2 regions of the Mesorhizobium sp. M0862 genome follow, and region 2 is predicted to be linked to the other one. Evidence: riboswitches for the same ligand, from Rfam matches in the RefSeq annotation. Region 2 holds a riboswitch; the other holds the start of a gene.
The links. Region 2 has a riboswitch for S-adenosylmethionine ahead of NKI15_RS05920 (O-succinylhomoserine sulfhydrylase). Riboswitches for the same ligand answer to the same signal wherever they lie in the genome.

Region 1 (3,290 bases), on a different contig from region 2:
CGCCAAGACCGAGCTCCTTCGCCCGTGCCAACGTGGCCGGGCTGCGCGTCGCGATGGCGACATGGCGGGCCAGGCCCTCGCGGCGGATGATTCGGGCCAGCGACGAGCCGATCAGGCCGATGCCGACCAGCGCGATCTTTTCAAACATCGGTGATGTCATTGTTTCAGCTTTTCAGGAATGTCGTGAGGGCATCGATGACGCCGCGATTGGCTTCTTCGGTGCCGACGCTCATGCGCAGCGCATTGGGAAAGCCATAGCCGGTAACGCGCCGCAATATATAGCCGCGCTGGGTGAGGTAGTCGTCCGCCGCCTCAGCCGAATGCTTCTTGTCGTCGGGAAAGTGGATGAGGACGAAATTGCCGACGCTGGGCGTCACGCGCAGCCCAAGCTTCGTCAGTTCTTCATTCAACCAGGTAAGCCAGGTCTCGTTGTGCAACGAACTGCGCTCGACATGGGCGCGGTCGCGGATGGCGGCAATGCCGGCCTCGATCGCTGTTGCGTTGACGTTGAAAGGGCCGCGGACACGGTTGATGGCATCGACGATGTGCAGTGGGCCATACATCCAGCCGATGCGCGCGCCGCCAAGGCCGAGCTTGGACAAGGTGCGGGTCATGACCACATTCTGTGCGCTGCCCGCCAGCTCGATGCCGGCCTCATAGTCATTGCGCCTGACATATTCGGCATAGGCCGCGTCCAACACCAGAAGCACGTTGCCCGGGAGCGCGGAATGCAGGCGGCGGACCTCCTGGAACGGCAGATAGGTGCCGGTCGGGTTGTTGGGATTGGCGAGGAAGATGATTTTGGTCCGCGGCGTCACCGCGGCCAGGATCGCGTCGACGTCGGCGCGCTCCTCAGTTTCCTTCACAGCAACCGGCTTGGCCCCCGCCGACTGAATGTAGATCTTGTAGACCATGAAGGCATGTTCGGTAAAAATCGCCTCATCGCCTGGCGCAAGATAGGTCTGCGCCAGCAGGCCAAGTATCTCGTCGGAACCGTTGGAGCAGATGATGTTTGCCGGGTTGAGGCCATGCACCTCGGCGATCGCCTCGCGCAGCCGGCGGGCGGTGCCGTCGGGATAGACATCGAGCTTGCTGGCCACTTCGCGCGCGGCCTCGATCGCCTTCGGCGACGGGCCGAGCGGGTTCTCGTTCGACGACAATTTATGGACCTTGGCGACGCCGGCCGGTGCCGTGCTCTTGCCCGGCACATAGGCGTCGATGTCCATAATGCCCGCGCGGGGCGTCGGCCGTGCCTTGTCCGCTGTCTTGTCCATGTCGCAAATCCATCGAGAATGCCTCCGTCCGGAGGCCGCAGCGGAAATACAAGCCGTAGCCGCGAATGTCGAGAGGCGGGCAATAGCTGGCCGTTGACGCCGGGCCGCACGAGTTCTAGAAGAACGCAACAGTTCCGTGGTGATTTGGCCGGTCGGCTTGCAGCCACGTTAAACAACTCGCTAAAGGGCCGTTTGCGTGACGTAACCGGCTTTGCGATCGCATTGCCGGTTTTTTATTGCCTGACGGCGGGCAAGGAGAGTCACATGGCCGCGCTCCGCGCTACAAAAACCAACAACGAGGCCGACAACCCGTCGAGCCCTGTGTTGCGTTTTGGCCCTGACAAGCCGCTGAAGCTCGACGCCGGCACGCTTTTGTCGCCGTTCCAGATCGCCTACCAGACATATGGCGCCCTCAACGATGCCCGCACCAACGCCATCCTGGTCTGCCACGCGCTGACCGGCGACCAGCATGTCGCCAGCACCAATCCGGTGACCGGCAAGCCCGGCTGGTGGGAAGTGCTGATCGGTCCCGGCAAGATCATCGACACCAACCGCTTCTTCGTCATTTGCTCCAACGTCATCGGCGGCTGCCTCGGCTCCACCGGTCCGGCCTCGACCAATCCCGCCACCGGCAAGCCCTACGGCCTCGACCTGCCAATCATCACCATCCGCGACATGGTGCGGGCGCAACTGATGCTGGTCGACCATTTCGGCATCGAAAAGCTGTTTTGCGTGCTCGGCGGCTCGATGGGCGGCATGCAGGTGCTGGAATGGGCGTCATGCTATTCCGAGCGCGTCTTCTCGGCCCTGCCGATCGCCACAGGCGCACGCCATTCCTCGCAGAACATCGCCTTCCACGAGGTCGGCCGCCAGGCTGTCATGGCTGATCCGGACTGGCATGGCGGCAAATATTTCGAGCACGGCAAGCGCCCGGAAAAGGGGCTCGCCGTGGCGCGCATGGCCGCCCACATCACCTATCTGTCGGAAGCCGCCCTGCATCGGAAATTCGGCCGCAATCTGCAGGACCGCGAAGCGCTGACCTTCGGTTTCGACGCAGATTTCCAGATCGAAAGCTATCTGCGCCACCAGGGCATGACATTCGTCGACCGCTTCGACGCCAACTCCTACCTCTACATGACCCGTTCGATGGATTATTTCGACCTCGCCGCCGACCATGGCGGCCGGTTGGCAGATGCCTTTGCCGGGACCAAGACCCGCTTCTGCCTGGTGTCCTTCACCTCGGACTGGCTGTTCCCGACCGAGGAGAGCCGCTCGATCGTGCATGCGCTCAACGCCGCCGGCGCCTCCGTCTCCTTCGTCGAGATCGACACCGACCGCGGCCATGATGCCTTCCTGCTCGATGAACCCGAACTGTTTGCCGCCATCAAGGGCTTCATCGGCTCGGCGGCCCGCGCAAGGGGGCTCGCCTCATGAGCGTCAATGGCAGCCAGCGCGTCGACCTCGAAGTCGTGGCCAACCTGATACCGCCGCAGTCGCGGGTGCTCGATGTCGGCTCCGGCGACGGCCTGCTGCTCGAACTCCTGCAGGAGACCAAGCAGGTCGACGGCCGCGGGCTGGAGCTGTCACAGCGCGGCGTCAATGAATGCGTGGCGCGCGGTCTCTCGGTCATCCAGGGCGATGCCGATACCGACCTCGAATTCTATCCGGACAAGGGTTTTGACTTCGTCGTCCTGTCTCAGACGCTGCAGGCGACCCGCAACCCGAAGCTGGTGCTCGACGAGCTGCTGCGAATCGGCAACCGCGCCATCGTCTCCTTCCCCAATTTCGGCCACTGGCGGGTGCGGCTGTCGCTGTTCGTCAAGGGCCGGATGCCGGTGACCGCGGACCTGCCCTATTCCTGGTACGACACGCCCAACATCCATTTCTGCACCATCCGCGACTTCGTCAATCTGGTCGAGGAACTCGGCGCTTCGGTCGAGAAAGCCACCGCGCTCGACGGCAACGGCCAGAAGATCGGCCTGTCGATGCCATGGTGGTTCTGGAATTTCTTCGGCC
Region 2 (3,290 bases):
CTCGACCTTCATCTGCGCACACAGCGCATTGGCAATGTCGATGTCGAAGCCCTCGATCTTGCCGTCCGCGGTGATGGTGTTGAAGGGCGGATAGGCGCCCTCGGTGCCGATCTTCAATTTCTCCTGCGCCTCAGCCAGCGAGCCGGCCGATATCACCAGCATGGCAGCGCTCGCTGCCGATATGATCCATCTTGAAATCTGCATTTTGGTTCCCCTTGCGCGCCGTTCTCTTGCCGGCCACCGAAAGGCAGCCAAGCATGGTGAGGCAGCGCAGGCAAGTATTTTGCCTGACGGTGATCGAAGGTTCAGCCGGCGGGGCGGAAATGCTTGGAGAGCTTGAGGCCTTGCGCCTGGTAATTCGAGCCGAGATCGGTGCCGTAAAGCGCCTGCGGCCGCTTCAGCATGTGTTCGTAGACCAGCCGGCCGACGATCTGGCCGTGGTCGAGGATGAACGGCACTTCGTGGCTGCGCACTTCGAGCACCGCCCGGCTGCCGGTGCCGCCTGAGGCCGAATGGCCGAAGCCCGGATCGAAGAAGCCGGCATAGTGAACACGGAATTCGCCAACCAGCGGATCGAAGGGCGTCATCTCGGCGGCGTAGAGCGGCGGCACGTGCACGGCTTCGCGGCTGACCAGGATGTAGAACTCGTCCGGGTCGAGCACCAGTTCGCCGGCGCCGCTCTTGTAGAGCGGCTCCCAGAAATCGACGGCATCCTGGGCGGCGCGCTTGTCGACATCGACCAAGCCGGTGTGATGCTTGCCGCGATAGCCGACCAGGCCGTTCTGGTCGCCGTCAAGATCGATCGACAGCGCAATGCCGCCGCCGGAAATGTTGGGCGGCTCGGTCGCCACCAGCATCTCGGCGCGGTGCAATTCGTTCAGCTCTGCCTCCGACAACAGCGCGTTTCCGGTGCGAAAGCGGATCTGCGACAGTCGCGATCCGGCGCGCACGACGATCGGGAAGGTGCGCGGACTGACTTCGAGATAAAGCGGCCCGTGATAGCCGGCGGCGATCTTGTCGAACTCATGGCCGCGATCGGTCATCACCCGGGTGAAGATGTCGAGCCGGCCTGTCGAGCTCTTCGGGTTGGCCGAGGCGGACACGTTTGCGGGCAGCGCCAGGCTTTCGAGCAGCGGCACGATGTAGACGCAGCCGGTTTCCAGCACCGCGCCCTCGGCGAGACTGAACTCATGCAATTTCAGCCGGTGAAGCTTGTCGGCCACCAGATGATCGGGACCCGGCAGGAAGGAGGCGCGCACGCGAAAAGCCTTGTCGCCGAGCCTCAGATCGAGGCTCGCCGGCTGCACCTGGTCGACATCGAGCGCGCGCGGCGACTCCAGCGCGCCGGACTGAAACAGCGCGGAAATGTCCTGATCGGGAAGAATGCCTGTCTGCCGCAAAAGGCTGGCTCCGCTCCAAGGTCGGTCTCTTTGTGGCAGGTTCTTGCCGCAAAACCGCTGGATATTATTGCGGAACCTGCCTGGTACAAACCTCTTAATGAAGCCGGCAATTGACGCAAGCGCAGGTGAGGTCTAAAGGGTCGTTATCCCGTGGTGATTTGGCCGGTCGGCTTGCAGCCACGTTAAACAAGTCGCTAAAGGACCGTCGGGCCGCAAGGCCATATGGACCGGTTGCGACTTTCGCGGCCGGTTTTTTTGTGTCTGGAACAAAAGCGATGAGCACCAAGAAGCGTAACTGGAAACCTCAGACCGCACTCGTGCACGGGGGAACGCTGCGTTCCCAGTTCGGCGAGACGTCCGAAGCGATGTACCTCACCCAAGGCTATGTCTACGAGACGGCGCAGGCTGCCGAGGCCCGTTTCAAGGGCGAGGAGCCGGGCTTCATCTATTCGCGCTATGCCAACCCTACCGTCGACATGTTCGAAAAGCGCATGTGCGCGCTGGAGGGTGCCGAAGATGCGCGCGCCACGGCGTCCGGCATGGCTGCGGTGACGGCAGCGCTCCTGTGCAGCGCCAAGGCCGGCGACCATATCGTTGCGGCGCGCGCGCTGTTCGGCTCCTGCCGCTGGGTGGTGGAGACGCTGGCGCCGAAATACGGCATCGAGGCAACGCTGGTCGACGGCACCGACATCGCCAACTGGGAAAAGGCGGTGCGGCCGAACACGAAACTGTTCTTCCTGGAAAGCCCGACCAATCCGACGCTGGAAGTGGTCGACATCGCAGCGGTGGCGGCGCTCGCCACCTCGATCGGCGCCAGGCTGATCGTCGACAATGTCTTTGCCACGCCCTTGCAGCAGAAGCCCTTGCAGCTCGGCGCCCATATCGTCGTCTACTCCGCGACCAAGCACATTGACGGCCAGGGACGCTGTCTCGGCGGCATCATCCTGTCGGACAAGAAATGGATCGACGAGAATTTGCACGACTATTTCCGCCACACCGGCCCGAGCCTGTCGCCGTTCAACGCCTGGACGCTGCTCAAGGGCCTGGAGACGCTGCCGGTTCGGGTGCGCCAGCAGACGGAAAGCGCGGCCAAGATCGCGGATTTCCTGGCAGGACGGCCGGAAATCGCCCGCGTCATCTATCCCGGCCGCGCCGACCACCCGCAGGCCGACATCGTCAAGAAGCAGATGACGGGCGGATCGACGCTGATCTGCCTCGACGTGAAGGGCGGCAAGCAGGCGGCCTTCGCCTTGCAGAACGCGCTCGACATCGTGCTGATCTCCAACAATCTCGGCGACGCCAAGAGCCTGATCACCCATCCGGCGACCACCACGCACAAGAACCTCAGCGACGAAGCTCGCGCCGAGCTTGGCATCGGGCCGGGAACGCTCAGGCTGTCGGTCGGTCTTGAGGATACGGACGATCTGCTGGAGGACGTTGCGCAGGCGCTGAAGGCAGCCGGGTAGGCCGCGAGGCGTCACGCTCCCGACGAAGCCTCTTCCAGCTCGGCTGCCTTGGTGCCGATGATCATGGTGTTGCCGCGCCAATCGACGGCGCCGCTCAGCCAGCCGCGCGCCCAGATGGCGGGAAGCATCATGTCGCGGACCATCATCGCCGGGACCATGCGCAGCGACAGATGCCAGCCCTTGGCCGCGGCCAGCGCGCATTCGGGAATGTAGGCCGCCGTCAGCACGGCCAACACCGTGGCCGGCAGGCTGATGCCGGCACTTGCTGCCGCCACCAGCGCCAACGCCAACGGCACGGCGACGCCGGTCAGGATCTCGGGTGCGAAAAACAGCGGGAAAGTGACGCGGCGCAACCGCGCCCAGCGCGCCTGACGCGACCAGATGTCGGCAAGTCGGCGCTGCCCCAGTGGTTGCTCGAAAGGCG

Region 1: it holds a riboswitch for S-adenosylmethionine, as region 2 does, so the genes downstream of both, metX (homoserine O-acetyltransferase MetX) here and NKI15_RS05920 (O-succinylhomoserine sulfhydrylase) in region 2, are expected to answer to the same signal.

The regions. Positions count from the first base shown of each region.
Region 1 is NZ_JAMYOJ010000007.1:94,527-97,816, forward strand. Features, by position in the region: gene NKI15_RS12950 (prephenate/arogenate dehydrogenase family protein) at 1-160, opposite strand, end outside; gene hisC (histidinol-phosphate transaminase) at 165-1,274, opposite strand; SAM riboswitch at 1,401-1,478, shown strand; gene metX (homoserine O-acetyltransferase MetX) at 1,539-2,708, shown strand; gene metW (methionine biosynthesis protein MetW) at 2,705-3,290, shown strand, end outside.
Region 2 is NZ_JAMYOJ010000003.1:188,226-191,515, forward strand. Features, by position in the region: gene NKI15_RS05910 (ABC transporter substrate-binding protein) at 1-204, opposite strand, end outside; gene NKI15_RS05915 (2'-deoxycytidine 5'-triphosphate deaminase) at 306-1,400, opposite strand; SAM riboswitch at 1,541-1,618, shown strand; gene NKI15_RS05920 (O-succinylhomoserine sulfhydrylase) at 1,676-2,866, shown strand; gene NKI15_RS05925 (ceramide glucosyltransferase) at 2,878-3,290, opposite strand, start outside.